3 regions of the Bradyrhizobium sp. IC3195 genome follow, and region 2 is predicted to be linked to each of the others. Evidence: predicted binding sites of a transcription regulator. Region 2 holds the regulator's gene; each other region holds the start of a gene.
What was found. The regulator PhoB, encoded in region 2, activates phosphate uptake and scavenging genes when phosphate is short. The targets are predictions, from matches to a motif close to TGTCATNNANCTGTCAT.
Positions count from the first base shown of each region.

Region 1: I6F09_RS02230 (RNA degradosome polyphosphate kinase) is a predicted target of PhoB. The motif match lies at 2,257-2,273, and genes of this name have one in related genera.
Region 3: I6F09_RS01810 (DUF47 domain-containing protein) is a predicted target of PhoB. The motif match lies at 3,286-3,302, and genes of this name have one in related genera.

Region 1 is NZ_JADYVG010000001.1:480,120-485,055, forward strand. Features, by position in the region: gene I6F09_RS02230 (RNA degradosome polyphosphate kinase) at 1-2,183, opposite strand, end outside; gene I6F09_RS02235 (DnaA/Hda family protein) at 2,330-3,007, opposite strand; gene I6F09_RS02240 (CDP-alcohol phosphatidyltransferase family protein) at 3,100-3,642, opposite strand; gene purM (phosphoribosylformylglycinamidine cyclo-ligase) at 3,799-4,872, shown strand; gene purN (phosphoribosylglycinamide formyltransferase) at 4,887-4,936, shown strand, end outside.
Region 2 is NZ_JADYVG010000007.1:186,783-191,718, reverse strand. Features, by position in the region: gene pstB (phosphate ABC transporter ATP-binding protein PstB) at 1-299, shown strand, start outside; gene phoU (phosphate signaling complex protein PhoU) at 311-1,027, shown strand; gene phoB (phosphate regulon transcriptional regulator PhoB) at 1,050-1,757, shown strand; gene I6F09_RS16765 (GcrA family cell cycle regulator) at 2,056-2,568, opposite strand; gene I6F09_RS16760 (aspartate aminotransferase family protein) at 3,028-4,236, shown strand; gene argF (ornithine carbamoyltransferase) at 4,236-4,936, shown strand, end outside.
Region 3 is NZ_JADYVG010000001.1:395,720-400,655, forward strand. Features, by position in the region: gene I6F09_RS01790 (ABC transporter ATP-binding protein) at 1-1, shown strand, start outside; gene I6F09_RS01795 (ABC transporter substrate-binding protein) at 58-1,278, shown strand; gene I6F09_RS01800 (branched-chain amino acid ABC transporter permease) at 1,355-2,218, shown strand; gene I6F09_RS01805 (branched-chain amino acid ABC transporter permease) at 2,220-3,188, shown strand; gene I6F09_RS01810 (DUF47 domain-containing protein) at 3,346-3,990, shown strand; gene I6F09_RS01815 (inorganic phosphate transporter) at 4,003-4,936, shown strand, end outside.

The DNA of each region.
Region 1 (4,936 bases), on a different contig from region 2:
TGATGACGTTCGTTCCGGCGCGTGAGACGACGCGGCGAGGATTCCTTGAGCGACTTTCCACGGCCAGACAGACTCGGATTCGTCATGAAGTAGTTGTGGACGTTGAAAGGCTCCTCGCCCTTCGCGGTCTTCATACGCGTTGAAGACCCATCCGGCAACAACTGCCAGCTCTGCTCATTGTCCTTCAGGTTCGCGACCATGATCTGTTCGAGAACCTGCTGATGCACCGTCGGATTTTGCAGCGGACACAGCACCTCGACGCGGCGGTCAAGGTTGCGCGGCATCATGTCGGCGGACGAGATATACACAGCCGCTTTCGCGCTCGGCAGTCCCTGGCCCATGCCGAAGCAGTAGATTCGGCCATGTTCCAGGAAGCGGCCGATGATCGACTTGACGCGGATGTTCTCCGACAGACCGGGAATGCCGGGCCTGAGGCAGCAGATGCCGCGCACCACGAGCTCGACCTGGACACCGGCCTGCGAAGCCTCGTAGAGCGCGTCGATGATATCAGGATCGACCAGCGCGTTCATCTTCATCCAGACCGCGCCGGGACGGCCATGCCGCGCATGTGCGGTCTCGCCCTGGATGTGCTCGATGATGCGCTTGCGCAAGGTCAGCGGCGACACCGCCATCTTTTCCAGATCGCTCGGCGCGGCATAGCCGGTGATGAAATTGAACACGCGCGCGGCATCGCGGCCGATCGTCGGGTCCGAGGTGAAGTAGGAGAGATCGGTGTAGATGCGCGCGGTGACCGGGTGATAATTGCCGGTGCCGGTATGGACGTAGGTCGTCAGGCTGCCGCCCTCGCGGCGCACCACCATCGAGAGCTTCGCGTGCGTCTTCAATTCGAGGAAGCCGTAGACGACCTGCACGCCGGCGCGTTCGAGATCGCGTGCCCAGCGGATGTTGGCTTCTTCGTCGAACCGCGCTTTCAGCTCGATCAGCGCGGTGACTGATTTGCCGGCTTCGGCCGCTTCGGCCAGCGCGCGCACGATCGGTGAATTGTTGGAGGTGCGGTAGAGCGTCTGCTTGATCGCAACGACGTCGGGGTCGCGCGTGGCCTGCTGCAGGAATTGCACCACCACGTCGAACGACTCGTAGGGATGGTGGACGATCAGGTCCTTCTGCCGGATCGCGGCGAAGATGTCGCCGCCATGCTCGCGCACGCGTTCGGGGTGGCGCGGCACGTAAGGGGTGAATTCGAGGTCGGGCCGGTCGAGGCGGGTGAGCTGCGAGAGCTCGTTCATCGCCTGCACGCCGTCGACCAGGAAGATCTCGTCGTCGGCGGCGGAGAGCGCGTGCTGCACGAAGCTGCGCAGCTGCTCCGGCATCTTGGCGTCGATCTCGAGCCGGATCACCGATCCGCGGCGGCGGCGCTTCAGCGCGGTCTCGAACAGGCGGACGAGATCTTCGGCCTCCTCCTCGATTTCGAGCTCGGAGTCGCGGATGATCCGGAAGGCGCCTTGGCCGTGCAGATTGTAGCCGGGGAACAGGCGGTTGATGAACAGGGCGGTGGCCTGCTCCAGCGAGATCAGGCGCACCGTGCCATCCGCCGGCAGGCGGATGAAGCGGTCGATCTTGCCGGGCATGCGGATCAGCGCGTTCATCTGCTTGCCGTCGGCAGCGCGCGTGAGCTGCAGTGCGATGGTGAAGCCGAGGCTCGGAATGAACGGGAAAGGGTGGGCCGGATCGATCGCCAGCGGGGTCAGGAGAGGGAACACGTTGTGGAGGAAGTAGTCCTCGATCCAGGTTCGTTCCGCCTTTGTGACGTCCTTGCCGTCGACCAGCACGATGCCGACCTCGGCCAACGTGGCGCGCAGGTCGCGCCAGATCGCCTGCTGGTCGGAGGCGAGCTGGGAGACGGTGCGGTTGATCAGCGCCAGCTGTTCGGACGGCGTCAGGCCGTCGGGGCTGCGCTCGGCGATGCCCTCGCGGACTTGGGCCTTGATGCCGGCGACGCGAACCATGAAGAACTCGTCGAGGTTATTGGCCGAAATCGACAGGAATCGCACCCGCTCCAGCACGGGGTGGCGGGGATTGACTGATTCCTCCAGGACGCGGCGATTGAAATGCAGCCAGGACAGCTCGCGATTGATGAACCGCTCGGGACTGGACGCGATCGCCGGAAGGCTCTCGGTTTCCGGGGCTTTCTCTTTCGTTTCAACAGCTTGCGCAGAGTCCATCAGAAGTCGGTCCATCCAGTTCACCCCAATTGCGACTCAAGCGCAAAAATCGGCGGGAGCATGTGTTAGAGCGATGACGTTTCGATGACATTGATGTTCCGCCCCCGCGCCGCGTCAAGCGGACTTCGGGGAGGCCTGCGAGCCTGTCAGGCGTCCCGGAGCAGCTCGGCGGCCAGCGCCCGGGTGACGGGACGGCCGAGCCGTAGGGCTTCGCTGTCGAGCAGCTCGACGGCCCGCCGGGCGGCAGCCGAGGACCGCTCCAGGCGCGTCGCGAGGTAGCCGACCACGCTCTCGTCCACATTGAGCTGGCGGTCGGCGCAGAACTTGACGATGAGGCCGCGGAACAGCTGGTCGTCGGGAGGCAGCAGCGTGACCGCCGGAACGGCCCGCAGGCGCGAGCGCAGGTCGCGAAGCTCGATCGGAAGCGTGGCCGGCGCCTCGCGGCCGGTGAACAGGACGTAGGCGCCGTCCTCGCGGGCGAGGTTCATCAGGTGAAACAGGGCACGCTCGTCGAAGTCCCCAGCCTTGAGATCCTCGACCACAAGCGCGCCGGTGGCGAGCGCACCGGGCACGTCCATCGCGGTCAGCGCATTGGCGGTGGTCGAGCGGGCGCCGGCTTCCTCGGCCCAGATCGCGGCGAGATGGCTCTTGCCGCTTCCCTCCGGGCCCGCCAGCCACATGATCCGGTTCGGCCATTCCGGCCAGCCGTCGATGAGGCCGAGACCGGCCGCATTGGCGGGGCCTTCGAGGAAGTTGTCCCGGCTGAGGCTCTCCGCATGCGGAAGCGCAAACGCCAATTGTCGGGGATGAACGCGGCCTGCCACGCTTGCTCTGCTCCATGCCGGCGCGCCGGCCCGCTTGTAGAGATTCGACTTGATGGTGCGGGACTTGGCCTTTTGCTGGGCTGCTTCCCCGCTCATTTGGCCTCGATCGTGCTCATGTGCCGCAGCCACTCGACGAGATAGAGCGACACGGAGGAGAGCGTGAAGACCGTGACGAGACCCATCAGGATGATATCATAAGGCGCGGGCTTGAAGCCGAAGGCAAGCGCCGCCAGCACCAAAGCTGCGAATGCCACTTGTGCCACCGTGTTGAGCTTGGAGACTTTCGACGGCTTCATCTCGACCGGCCGGTCGAACAACCAGGACACGATCACGGCGGCGACAATCATGATGTCGCGCGAGACCACTAGGATCACGATCCAGCGCGGGATCGCGCCCCAGATGCCGAGCGCCATGTAGATCGAGACCAGCAGCGCCTTGTCGGCGAGCGGATCGAGCAGGGCGCCGAGCTCGCTCGTCATGTTGAAGCGCTTGGCCAAAAAGCCGTCCACGGCATCGCTGATGCCGGCGATCAGGAAGACGGCGAACGCCACCTCCATTTGGCTCGACACGATGGCCCAGACGATGATCGGGACCAGCATGATGCGGCCCAAGGTAATGATATTCGGAATACTCACGAAAGCGCTTCCCGGCACCGGTTCTGACCTCAAATCCGGCCCGTTGCAGGCTGAACCGGTTGATATGTCTACATAGTATAGCGGGGAGCGCCATGCGAGCCATTGCGCGTCCCCGGAATTCAACGTAACCAGCCGCAAACCCACTGGAAATCGGGCATGACCGACCGCAAAAACGGCCTCACTTACGCCGATTCAGGCGTCGATATCGACGCGGGCAACCGCCTGGTCGACCTGATCAAGCCGATGGTGCGCGCCACCGCGCGGCCGGGCGCCGATGCCGAGATCGGCGGCTTCGGCGGCCTGTTCGACCTCAAGGCGGCCGGCTTCAAGGATCCGGTCCTCGTGGCCGCGACCGACGGTGTCGGTACCAAGGTCAAGATCGCGATCGAGACCGGCCTGCATGGCGGCATCGGCATCGACCTCGTCGCCATGAGCGTCAACGACCTCGTGGTCCAGGGCGCCGAGCCGCTGTTTTTCCTGGACTATTTCGCCTGCGGCAAGCTCGATCCGGAGGCCACGGCCGCCATCGTCGCGGGCGTTGCGGAGGGATGCCGCGAATCCGGCTGCGCTTTGATCGGCGGGGAGACTGCCGAAATGCCCGGCCTCTACAAGGACGGCGACTACGATCTCGGCGGCTTTGCCGTCGGCGCCGCCGAGCGCGGTACGTTGTTGCCGCGCAAGGACATCGCCGCGGGCGATGCCGTGATCGGTCTCGCTTCGTCCGGCGTGCATTCCAACGGCTTCTCGCTGGTCCGCAAGATCGTCGAGCAGTCGGGCCTCGGCTTCGAGGCGCAGGCGCCGTTCGCGCCGGTGATGACGCTCGGCGGCGCGCTGCTGACGCCGACCAGGCTGTACGTGAAATCCTGCCTGCGCGCGATCCGCGAGACCGGGGCGGTGAAGGGGCTCGCCCACATCACCGGCGGCGGCTTCACCGACAACATCCCGCGCGTGCTGCCAAAGCATCTCGGTGTCGGCATCGACCTGGCACGCCTGCCGGTGCTGCCGGTGTTCAAATGGCTGGCGGCCCAAGCCGGCATCGCCGAGCTGGAAATGCTGCGCACCTTCAATTGCGGCATCGGCATGATCGCGATCGTCGAGCCCGACAAGGTCGACAAGGTCGTCGAAGTCTTCACCGACGCAGGCGAGACCGTGGCGCAGCTCGGCACCGTGATTCCGGCCGAGGGCGAGCACCGCGTCGTCTATAACGGCCACCTCGACATGGCGCTATAATGACTGGCGCCGTGATGAAGCGCCGCGTCGCCATCCTGATTTCCGGGCGCGGCTCCAACATGGC
Region 2 (4,936 bases):
AGCAGCGCCTCTGCATCGCCCGCACCGTCGCGGTGCGGCCCGAGGTGATCCTGTTTGACGAGCCCTGCTCGGCGCTCGACCCGATCTCGACCGCCAAGGTCGAGGAGCTGATCCAGGAATTGTCCGAGAACTACACGATCGCGATCGTCACCCACAACATGCAGCAGGCGGCGCGCGTTTCCGACAAGACCGCCTTCATGTATCTCGGCGAGTTGATCGAGTTCGACGACACCAGCAAGATCTTCACGTCGCCGAGCGATCGGCGCACGCAGGATTACATCACCGGCCGGTTCGGCTGAGGAGACGGAACATGGGTTCTGAACATACCGTAAAGGCTTTCGACAGCGACCTTCAGGAGCTCACCCGCCTGGTCGCCGAGATGGGCGGCATCGCCGAGCGCATGATCGTCGATTCCGTCGACGCGCTCATCCGCCGCGACGTCGCGCTCGGCCAGCGCGTCGTCGCCACCGACGTCGAGCTCGACGCGCTGCAGAAGCGCATCGAGGAGCGCGCCGTGCTCACCATCGCCCGCCGCCAGCCGATGGCCGTCGACCTGCGCGAGATCGTCGGCGCGATGCGCGTTGCGACAGATCTCGAGCGCATCGGTGATCTCGCCAAGAACATGGGCAAGCGCGTCGCGGCGCTGGAGACGGATTTCCATCCGCTCAAGCTGTTCCGCGGCCTGGAGCACATGACCGACCTCGTGCAGCAGCAGGTCAAGTCGGTACTGGACGCCTATGCCGCGCACGACCTGCCGGCGGCGATGGCGGTGTGGAAGGGCGACGAAGAAGTCGACGCCATCTGCACCTCGCTGTTCCGCGAGCTCCTCACCTACATGATGGAGGATCCGCGCAACATCTCGTTCTGCATCCACCTGATGTTCTGTGCCAAGAACATCGAGCGGATCGGCGACCACGCCACCAACATCGCCGAGACCGTGTTCTACATGATCGAGGGCCAGGCGATCACCGACAAGCGGCCCAAGGGCGACATGACGACCTTCGCCACGACGGTGCCGAACACCTGACGACTTAAGGAGCTACGACCACATGGGCGCACGCATTATGGTGGTTGAGGACGAGGAAGCTCTCACCGAGCTTCTTCGCTACAACCTCGAAGGCGACGGCTATGACGTCGAGACGGTGATGCGCGGCGATGACGCCGACACCCGCCTCAAGGAGCACATTCCCGATCTGATCGTGCTCGACTGGATGCTGCCGGGCCTGTCAGGCATCGAGCTGTGCCGGCGGCTTCGGACCCGCCCCGAGACCAAGCAGCTGCCGATCATCATGCTCACCGCGCGCGGCGAGGAGAGCGAACGGGTGCGCGGGCTCGCGACCGGCGCGGATGATTATATCGTCAAGCCGTTCTCGGTGCCGGAGCTGCTTGCGCGCGTGAAGGGCCTGCTCAGGCGTGCGAGTCCCGAGCGCCTCGCCACCGTGCTCGCCTATGGCGATATCGAGCTCGACCGCGACAAGCGCCGCGTGGCGCGCTCGGGCCGGCCGATCGATCTCGGTCCGACCGAATATCGCCTGCTGGAGTTCTTCCTGGAGCATCCCGGCCGCGTGTTCTCGCGCGAGCAGCTGCTCGACAGCGTCTGGGGCCGCGACATCTACATCGACGAGCGCACCGTCGACGTCCATATCGGCCGCCTGCGCAAGCTGCTCAACCTTGGCCGCGAGCAGGACCCGATCCGCACCGTCCGCGGCGCCGGCTACGCGCTGGACGATCGCTTCGCGAAGGCTGAGCAGACGTAAGATCGGGCGAGTTGTTGGTTCTCGGCCGCGGCAACAATCTCGGTCGTCATCCCGGGGCGCGCGCAGCGCGAGCCCGGGATCTCAGCGCGAGCGCGCGCGCTCGTCGCGATCAGCCACAGGACGTGGTTTGGCGAAGACTCGGAGTGACCATCTCGCGCAACGATTGCGCCCCGCGGTTACGGATCCCCGCCTTCGCGGGGATGACACCGAGCGATTGGGAGCCGTCATCGTGTGACGGCTGCAGTCTTGGCGATCAAGCTTGGCGATCAAAGCTTGGCGATCAGGGAATTCCGCAAGCTCACCGCGTGCCCGGTTTCGGTGCTGCGCGACGGCGATCCGCTGCGGGCTGATAGGCCACGCGCGAATGCTGGGCACAATAGGGCAGGCCGGAGAGCGCCTTGCCGCCGCAGAAGAAGAAATCCGGGCTCGAGGGATCGCCGACCGGCCAGTGGCAGGTCGCCTCGTTCAATTCCAGCAGCGACAGCCGCTGGCTCATCGGCACCACGTTGTCGTAGGTAACCGGCTCGGCTTCCAACTCGACCTCGAAGGCCTGCGCCAACGCGGTGTTGCCGCGCGCGACGGGGCGGGTCACCCGCATCATATGCTGCGCGGGCCGTGCCTTGCGCGGCCGCGGCGCTGCCGATGAAGGGCTCTTGGCGCGGCCGGACAGGCCGAGCCGGTGCACCTTGCCGATCACGGCATTGCGGGTCACATTGCCGAGCTCCGCCGCGATCTGGCTGGCCGAAAGTCCGGCCTCCCAGAGCTTCTTCAGCTGCTCGACGCGATCATCGGACCAGGTCAAAACCGTCATTGCACCCTTTCCCTCGCTGCGCGCCTGCCATCCTGGGGCCTTCGCAGCGAATGCTTTAGCCTTGAAAAACCCGTGCCGTCAGAATCCCTTAAGGCTCGCCGGGCGCGCTCAAGACGCCCGAACGTTTACGCCGGTACATGAGGACTTCTGGGATCAGAACTGCTGCACGAGATGTCGTATCTGACAGTCCAAACGCTACAATATGGCGTGACTCCCGCGCAAGAGTCCGCCGACTCGCTTCCACATGTTCCGTGGTGAAAAACCCGCAAAATCGGCACCGCAAGACTACGGAATCAGCGTTTCGCGAGGCTTTCCGGGCGGCATTGACACCCGTCTTGCCAGGCATAAGATAGTGCCACGTGCCGCCCTTAAAAGGCGGCACGTTTCGTTTTCCGGGGCCGGTCGATGGTGCGTCGCGCAATGCATGCCTCACACCGTCCGCAACATTCAAGTGACGTCATGACTAACAGCGCAGCGCCGCATTTGCTCCCCGTTTTCGCCAGGGCCGACCTCGGTTTCGAGCGCGGCGAAGGCTGCTGGCTGATCGCGACCAACGGCGATCGCTATCTCGATTTCACCTCGGGTGTCGCGGTGAATGCGCTCGGCCATGTCCATCCCGCGCTGGTCAAGGCGTTGCAGGAGCAGGCGACCAAGCTCTGGCACATGTCGAACCTGTTCCAGAGCCCTGACGGCGAGAAGCTCGCAAGCCGCCTCTGCAATGAGAGCTTTGCGGACTTCGTGTTCTTCTGCAATTCCGGCGCCGAGGCGCTGGAAGGCGTGATCAAGCTGGTGCGCCACCATCACTTCTCCAAGGGGCATCCGGAACGTTACCGCATGATCACCTTCGAGGGTGCCTTCCATGGCCGCACGCTGGCGACGCTCGCCGCCACCGGCTCTGCGAAATATCTCAAGGGCTTCGGTCCGCCGATGGACGGCTTCGATCAGGTGCCGCACGGCGACCTCGACGCCGTGAAGAAGGCGATTGGTCCGCACACCGCCGGCATTCTCATCGAGCCGATCCAGGGCGAGGGTGGCGTTCGTTCTGCACCTCACGCCTTCCTGAGGGCGCTGCGCGAACTCTGTAACGAGCGCGGCCTGTTGCTCGCCTTCGACGAGGTGCAGACCGGCATGGGCCGCACCGGCGAGCTCTTTGCCTACAAGCGCACCGGCGTCACACCGGATGTGATGTCGCTCGCCAAGGCGCTCGGCGGCGGCTTTCCGATCGGCGCGGTGCTGGCGACCGCGGACGCGGCGGCCGGCATGGGGCCCGGCTCGCACGGCTCCACCTTCGGCGGCAATCCGCTCGCGATCTCGGCTGCCAACGCCGTGCTCGATGTCATGCTCAAGCCCGGCTTCTTCGACCACGTCCAGAAGATGTCGCTGCTGCTCAAGCAGAAGCTCGCCTCCGTGATCGATCGTCATCCTGATGTCGTCAGCGAGGTGCGCGGCGAGGGCCTGCTGATCGGCATCAAGGCGGTGGTGCCCTCGGGCGATCTCGTCGCGGCGCTGCGCGCCGAAAAGCTGCTCACCGTCGGGGCCGGCGACAATGTCGTGCGCTTCCTGCCGCCCCTGATCGTCACGGAAGCGGAGATCGAGGACAGCGTCGGCCGGTTAGAGCGCGCCTGCGCTGCGATCTCCTCCAGCCAGACCAAGCGGGCGGCAAGCTGATGAGCACGACGCCCAACAAAGCTCCCAAGCACTTCCTGGACATCAACGAGCTGCCGCTCTCGGAGCTCAAGAGCATGCTCGCTGCCTCTTCGGCGATGAAGGCGAAGCAGAAGGCGCAGCAGCCGGTCAGGCCGCTCGAGGGCAAGACGCTGGCGATGATCTTCGAACGTCCCTCGACCCGCACCCGCGTCTCGTTCGACGTCGGCATGCGCCAGCTCGGCGGCGAGGCGATCATGCTCACCGGCGCCGAGATGCAGCTCGGCCGCGGCGAGACCATCGCCGACACCGCGCGGGTTCTGTCGCGCTATGTCAACGCCATCATGATCCGCATCCTCAACCATGATGCGCTGCTGGAGCTTGCGGCCAACGCCACCGTGCCCGTCATCAACGGCCTGACGCGGCGTTCGCATCCCTGCCAGGTGATGGCCGACCTCATGACCTATGAGGAACATCGCGGCCCGATCGAGGGCAAGACGGTGGCCTGGACCGGCGACGACAACAACGTGCTGGCGTCCTGGGCCCATGCCGCCGAGCGCTTCAAATTCCAGCTCAATGTCGCAACGCCGCCGGAGCTCGCACCGAAAAAGGCCATGCGCGACTGGATCAAGGCGACGGGCGCGCCGATCGTGCTCGGCACCGATCCGGAAGCCGCCGTGCGCGGCGCCGATTGCGTCGTCACCGACACCTGGGTGTCGATGGG
Region 3 (4,936 bases), on a different contig from region 2:
GCCGAGCAGGCCGGACGATCGAGAGTAACTATCAAAGGAATATTGGGAGGTCGGATTATGAAGCACAGCATTTCGGCAATGTTGCTCGGGACGGCCCTGGCGCTCGGCGCGGCAGGCGGCGCGGTCGCGCAGGACAAGAACATCAAAATCGGCGTGCTGACCGACAATTCAGGACTTTATGCCGATCTCGGTGGCGCCGGCTCGACCGTCGCCGCACAGATGGCGATCGAGGATTCCGGGCTCGCTGCCAAGGGCTGGAAGCTCGACCTGATCTCCGCCGACCATCAGAACAAGCCCGACATCGGCTCCACGATTGCTCGGCAATGGATCGACGTCGAGAAGGTCGACATCTTCATGGATGTCCTGAACTCCGGCGTTGCGCTGGCGGTGAACAATATCGTCAAAGAGAAGAATTCCATCCTGATCAACACAGGTGCGGCGACGTCGGATCTCACCAACGCGCAATGCTCTCCGAATACGGTCCACTGGGTCTATGATACCTATATGCTGGCCAACAGTACCGGGCAGGCGCTGGTGAAGGCGGGCGGCGACACCTGGTATTTTCTCACCGCGGACTACGCCTTTGGCCATGCCCTCGAGCGCGACACCGCCGCGGTGGTGGTGAAGTCGGGCGGCAAGGTGATCGGCAACGTCAAGCATCCCCTGAATACCGCTGACTTCTCGTCCTTCCTGCTTCAGGCGCAGGCCTCCAAAGCCAAGATCATCGGCATGGCGAATGCCGGCGGCGACACCACCAACACCATCAAGCAGGCGTCCGAGTTCGGCATCGTCTCGGGCGGCCAAAAGCTCGCGGGTCTGCTGCTCTTCATCACTGACGTGCACTCGCTCGGTCTGAAGGTGGCGCAGGGCTTGAACTTCACCGAGACCTTCTATTGGGACATGAACGACGGCACGCGCGCCTTCTCCAAACGCTTCTCCGAGCGGATGAAGAACAAGGCGATGCCCTCGATGGTGCAGGCCGGGGTCTATTCGGGCCTGCTGCATTACTTCAAGGCGCTGGAGGCGATGGGCGGCAATCCGCATGACGGGGCCAAGGTGGTCGCCAAGATGAAGGAGATGCCGACCGACGATGCGTTGTTCGGCAAGGGAACGATCCGTGCGGACGGTCGCAAGCTGCATCCGGCCTATCTGTTCGAGGTCAAGAAGCCCGAGGAATCCAAGGGCCCCTGGGATTATTACAAGCTGATCGGCACGACCCCCGGCGACCTGGCCTTCCGGCCGCTGTCGGAAAGCGCCTGTCCGCTGGTGAAGAAGTAACGGTGAACGATGCGGGCCGGCGCCGCAGCGGTGCCGGCCTGTTGTTGAGGAATAGAAGGGACCGGGTGCGGGATCGATGCAGGCTCTCTACGCTCAGCTACTGGTGGGACTGATCAACGGCTCGTTCTACGCGCTGCTCAGTCTCGGGCTTGCCGTCATCTTCGGCATGCTCAACATCATCAATTTCGCCCATGGCGCGCTCTACATGATGGGCGCCTTCGTCGCCTATTTCCTGTTGAACCTCGGCGGCATCAACTATTGGTGGGCGCTGCTGCTGGCGCCGATCATCGTCGGCATCTTCGGCATGATCCTGGAACGGACCATGCTGCAATGGCTGACCGGGCTCGATCATCTCTACGGTCTGCTCCTGACCTTCGGCATCGCGCTGATCGTGCAGGGCGTGTTCCAGAACTATTTCGGCTCCTCGGGCCTGCCTTACGCCATTCCCGACCAGCTCAGGGGCGGCATGAATCTCGGCTTCATGTTCCTGCCGATCTACCGCGGCTGGGTCGTCGTGTTCTCGCTGGCGGTTTGCCTTGCGACCTGGTTCCTGATCGAGAAGACGCAGCTCGGCGCCTACCTGCGCGCCGCCACCGAAAATCCGACCTTGGTGCGTGCCTTCGGCATCAACGTGCCGCGCATGATCACGCTGACTTACGGTCTCGGCGTCGGCCTTGCCGCGCTCGCCGGCGTGCTCTCGGCGCCGATCAACCAGGTGCGGCCGCTGATGGGTGCCGACCTCATCATCGTCGTGTTCGCGGTGGTGGTGATCGGCGGCATGGGCTCGATCATGGGCTCCATCATCACCGGCTTTGCGCTCGGCGTGATCGAGGGCCTGACCAAGTATTTCTACCCCGAGGCCTCCAACACCGTCGTGTTCGTGCTGATGGTGCTGGTGCTGCTGGTGAAGCCGACGGGATTGACGGGAAGGGCGGCCTGAGATGACAACCCTGACGGACGACACGCTTCCTGTGACCCCGCGCGCAATGCGCGACGAGATGATTGTATTCGCAGTGATGGCGCTGCTGCTCGCAGCGGTGCCGTTCACGGGCGTCTATCCGTTCTTCGTGATGCAGGCGCTGTGCTTTGCGCTGCTCGCCTGCGCCTTCAATCTGCTGGTCGGCTATGGCGGCTTGCTGTCGTTCGGCCACGCGATGTTCTTAGGCACGGCCGGCTATTGCAGCGCGCATGCGCTGAAGGTCTGGGCGCTGCCGCCCGAGCTCGGCATTCTCGTCGGCGTCGCCGCGGCGTTCGTGCTCTCGATCGTCACCGGCTACATCTCGATCCGACGCCAGGGCATCTATTTCTCGATGATTACGCTGGCGCTGTCGCAGCTCCTGTACTTCATCTATCTCCAGGCCCCGTTCACCCATGGTGAGGACGGCATCCAGGGCATCCCACAGGGACGCATGTTCGGCGTGCTCGATCTGTCCAAGCCGACGGTGCTGTACTATGTCGTGCTGGTCGGCTTCCTCGCCGGCTTCCTCCTGATCTTCCGCATCATCAACTCGCCGTTCGGCGAGGTGCTGAAGTCGATCCGCGAGAACGAGCAGCGCGCGATCTCGCTCGGCTACCGCACCGACCAATACAAGTTCCTGGCCTTCGTGCTGTCGGGGACGCTCGCCGGCCTTGCCGGTGCGCTGAAGGTGTTCGTGGCGCAGAACGCTTCGCTCACCGACGTGCACTGGACGATGTCGGGCGAGGTCGTGCTGATGACGCTGGTCGGCGGGCTCGGCACCGTTTTCGGTCCCGTGGTCGGCGCCTTCGTGATCATCGCCATGCAGCAATATCTGGCCGGCTTCGGCCAGTGGGTGACGGTGATCCAAGGCGCGATCTTCGTGGTCTGCGTGCTGACCTTCCGCCGCGGTGTCGTCGGCGAAATCGCGCATTACTTCCGGCGTTCGCTCTAAGTAACTGATATTGCATCAATTTCATTGATGCATGAAAGCGGTGGATGATCCGGCTCCGCCGGCGTGAGGCGACACGCGCGCGGATCGAAAATGGTCTATGACAGTTTTGTGACAGCCCTTGCGGGCCTGACCATTTTCCAACCGGTAGTTTGTCCCCATGATGCGATGGTTTCGTGCGTTCCTGCCCAGGGAAGAGCGGTTCTTCGACCTGTTCGACCGCCATGCCCAGACCGTGATCCAGGGCGCGGTCGCGCTCCAGGGCATGCTCAACGGGGGCGAGGAGACGCCGGTCTATTGCCAGCGCGTCAACCAGTTCGAGAACGACGCCGACAATATCACCCGCGAGGTGCTGACGGCGGTGCGCCGCACCTTCATCACCCCGTTCGACCGCGGCGACATCAAGAACCTGATCACGTCGCTGGACGATGCCATCGACCAGATGCAGCAGACGGCCAAGGCCGTGATGCTGTTCGAGGTGCGCAGTTTCGAGCCGCCGATGCGCGAGATCGGCGGACTCTTGATCGAATGCGCCAATCTGGTCGGCCGTGCGCTGCCGCTGATGCAGGAGATCGGCAAGAACGTCGCCATGCTGACCGCGATCACCGAGGAGCTCGGCAAGCTCGAGGGCCGTGTCGACGATCTCCACGACATCGGCCTGAAGGAGCTGTTCCTCAAGCATCGCGACGGCAATGCGATGGATTTCATCGTAGGGGTCGAGATCTACGACCATCTCGAGAAGGTGGCCGACCGTTTCGATGACGTCGCCAACGAGATCAACAGCATCGTCATCGAGCAAGTGTAGGGCAGGGCCGCCGTGGATGCTGCGTTGGCTTTTCCCGTCCTGGTCGGCTTGATCGCCGTCGCTCTGCTGTTCGACTTCCTGAACGGCCTGCACGACGCCGCCAATTCGATCGCGACCATCGTCTCGACCCGAGTGCTGCGGCCGCAATTCGCGGTGTTTTGGGCCGCGTTCTTCAATTTCATCGCGTTCCTGGTGTTCGGGCTGCACGTCGCCCAGACCATCGGCACCGGCATCATCGATCCCGCGGTCGTCGACGCCCAGGTGATCTTCGCAGCCCTCGTCGGCGCCATCGTCTGGAACCTCGTGACCTGGGCGCTCGGCATTCCATCGTCGTCGTCGCACGCGCTGATCGGCGGGCTAGTCGGCGGCGGCTTGGCCAAGGCCGGTATTTCGGCCGCGGTGTGGAGCGGCCTGTCCAAGACCGTGCTGGCGATCGTGCTGTCGCCGCTGGTTGGCTTCCTGCTCGCAATGGCGCTGGTTGCGATCGTGTCCTGGGCCTCGGTGCGCTCGACGCCGTTCGCGGTCGACCGCGCCTTCCGCATCCTGCAATTCGTCTCCGCTTCGCTCTATTCGCTCGGCCATGGCGGCAACGACGCGCAGAAGACCATGGGCATCATCGCGGTGTTGCTCTATTCGCAGGGCCATCTCGGCAGCGAGTTCTCGGTGCCGTTCTGGGTGGTGCTGTCGTGCCAGGCGGCGATGGCGCTGGGCACGCTGATGGGCGGATGGCGCATCGTCCGCACCATGGGCCTGCGCATCACGAAATTGACCCCGATGCAGGGCTTTTGCGCCGAGACGGGAGGCGCGGTGACCCTGTTCATGGCGACCTATCTCGGGGTTCCCGTCTCGACCACCCACACCATCACCGGCGCCATCGTCGGCGTCGGTGCCGCCCGCCGCGTCTCGGCCGTGCGCTGGAACGTCGCAAGCTCGATCGTCTATGCCT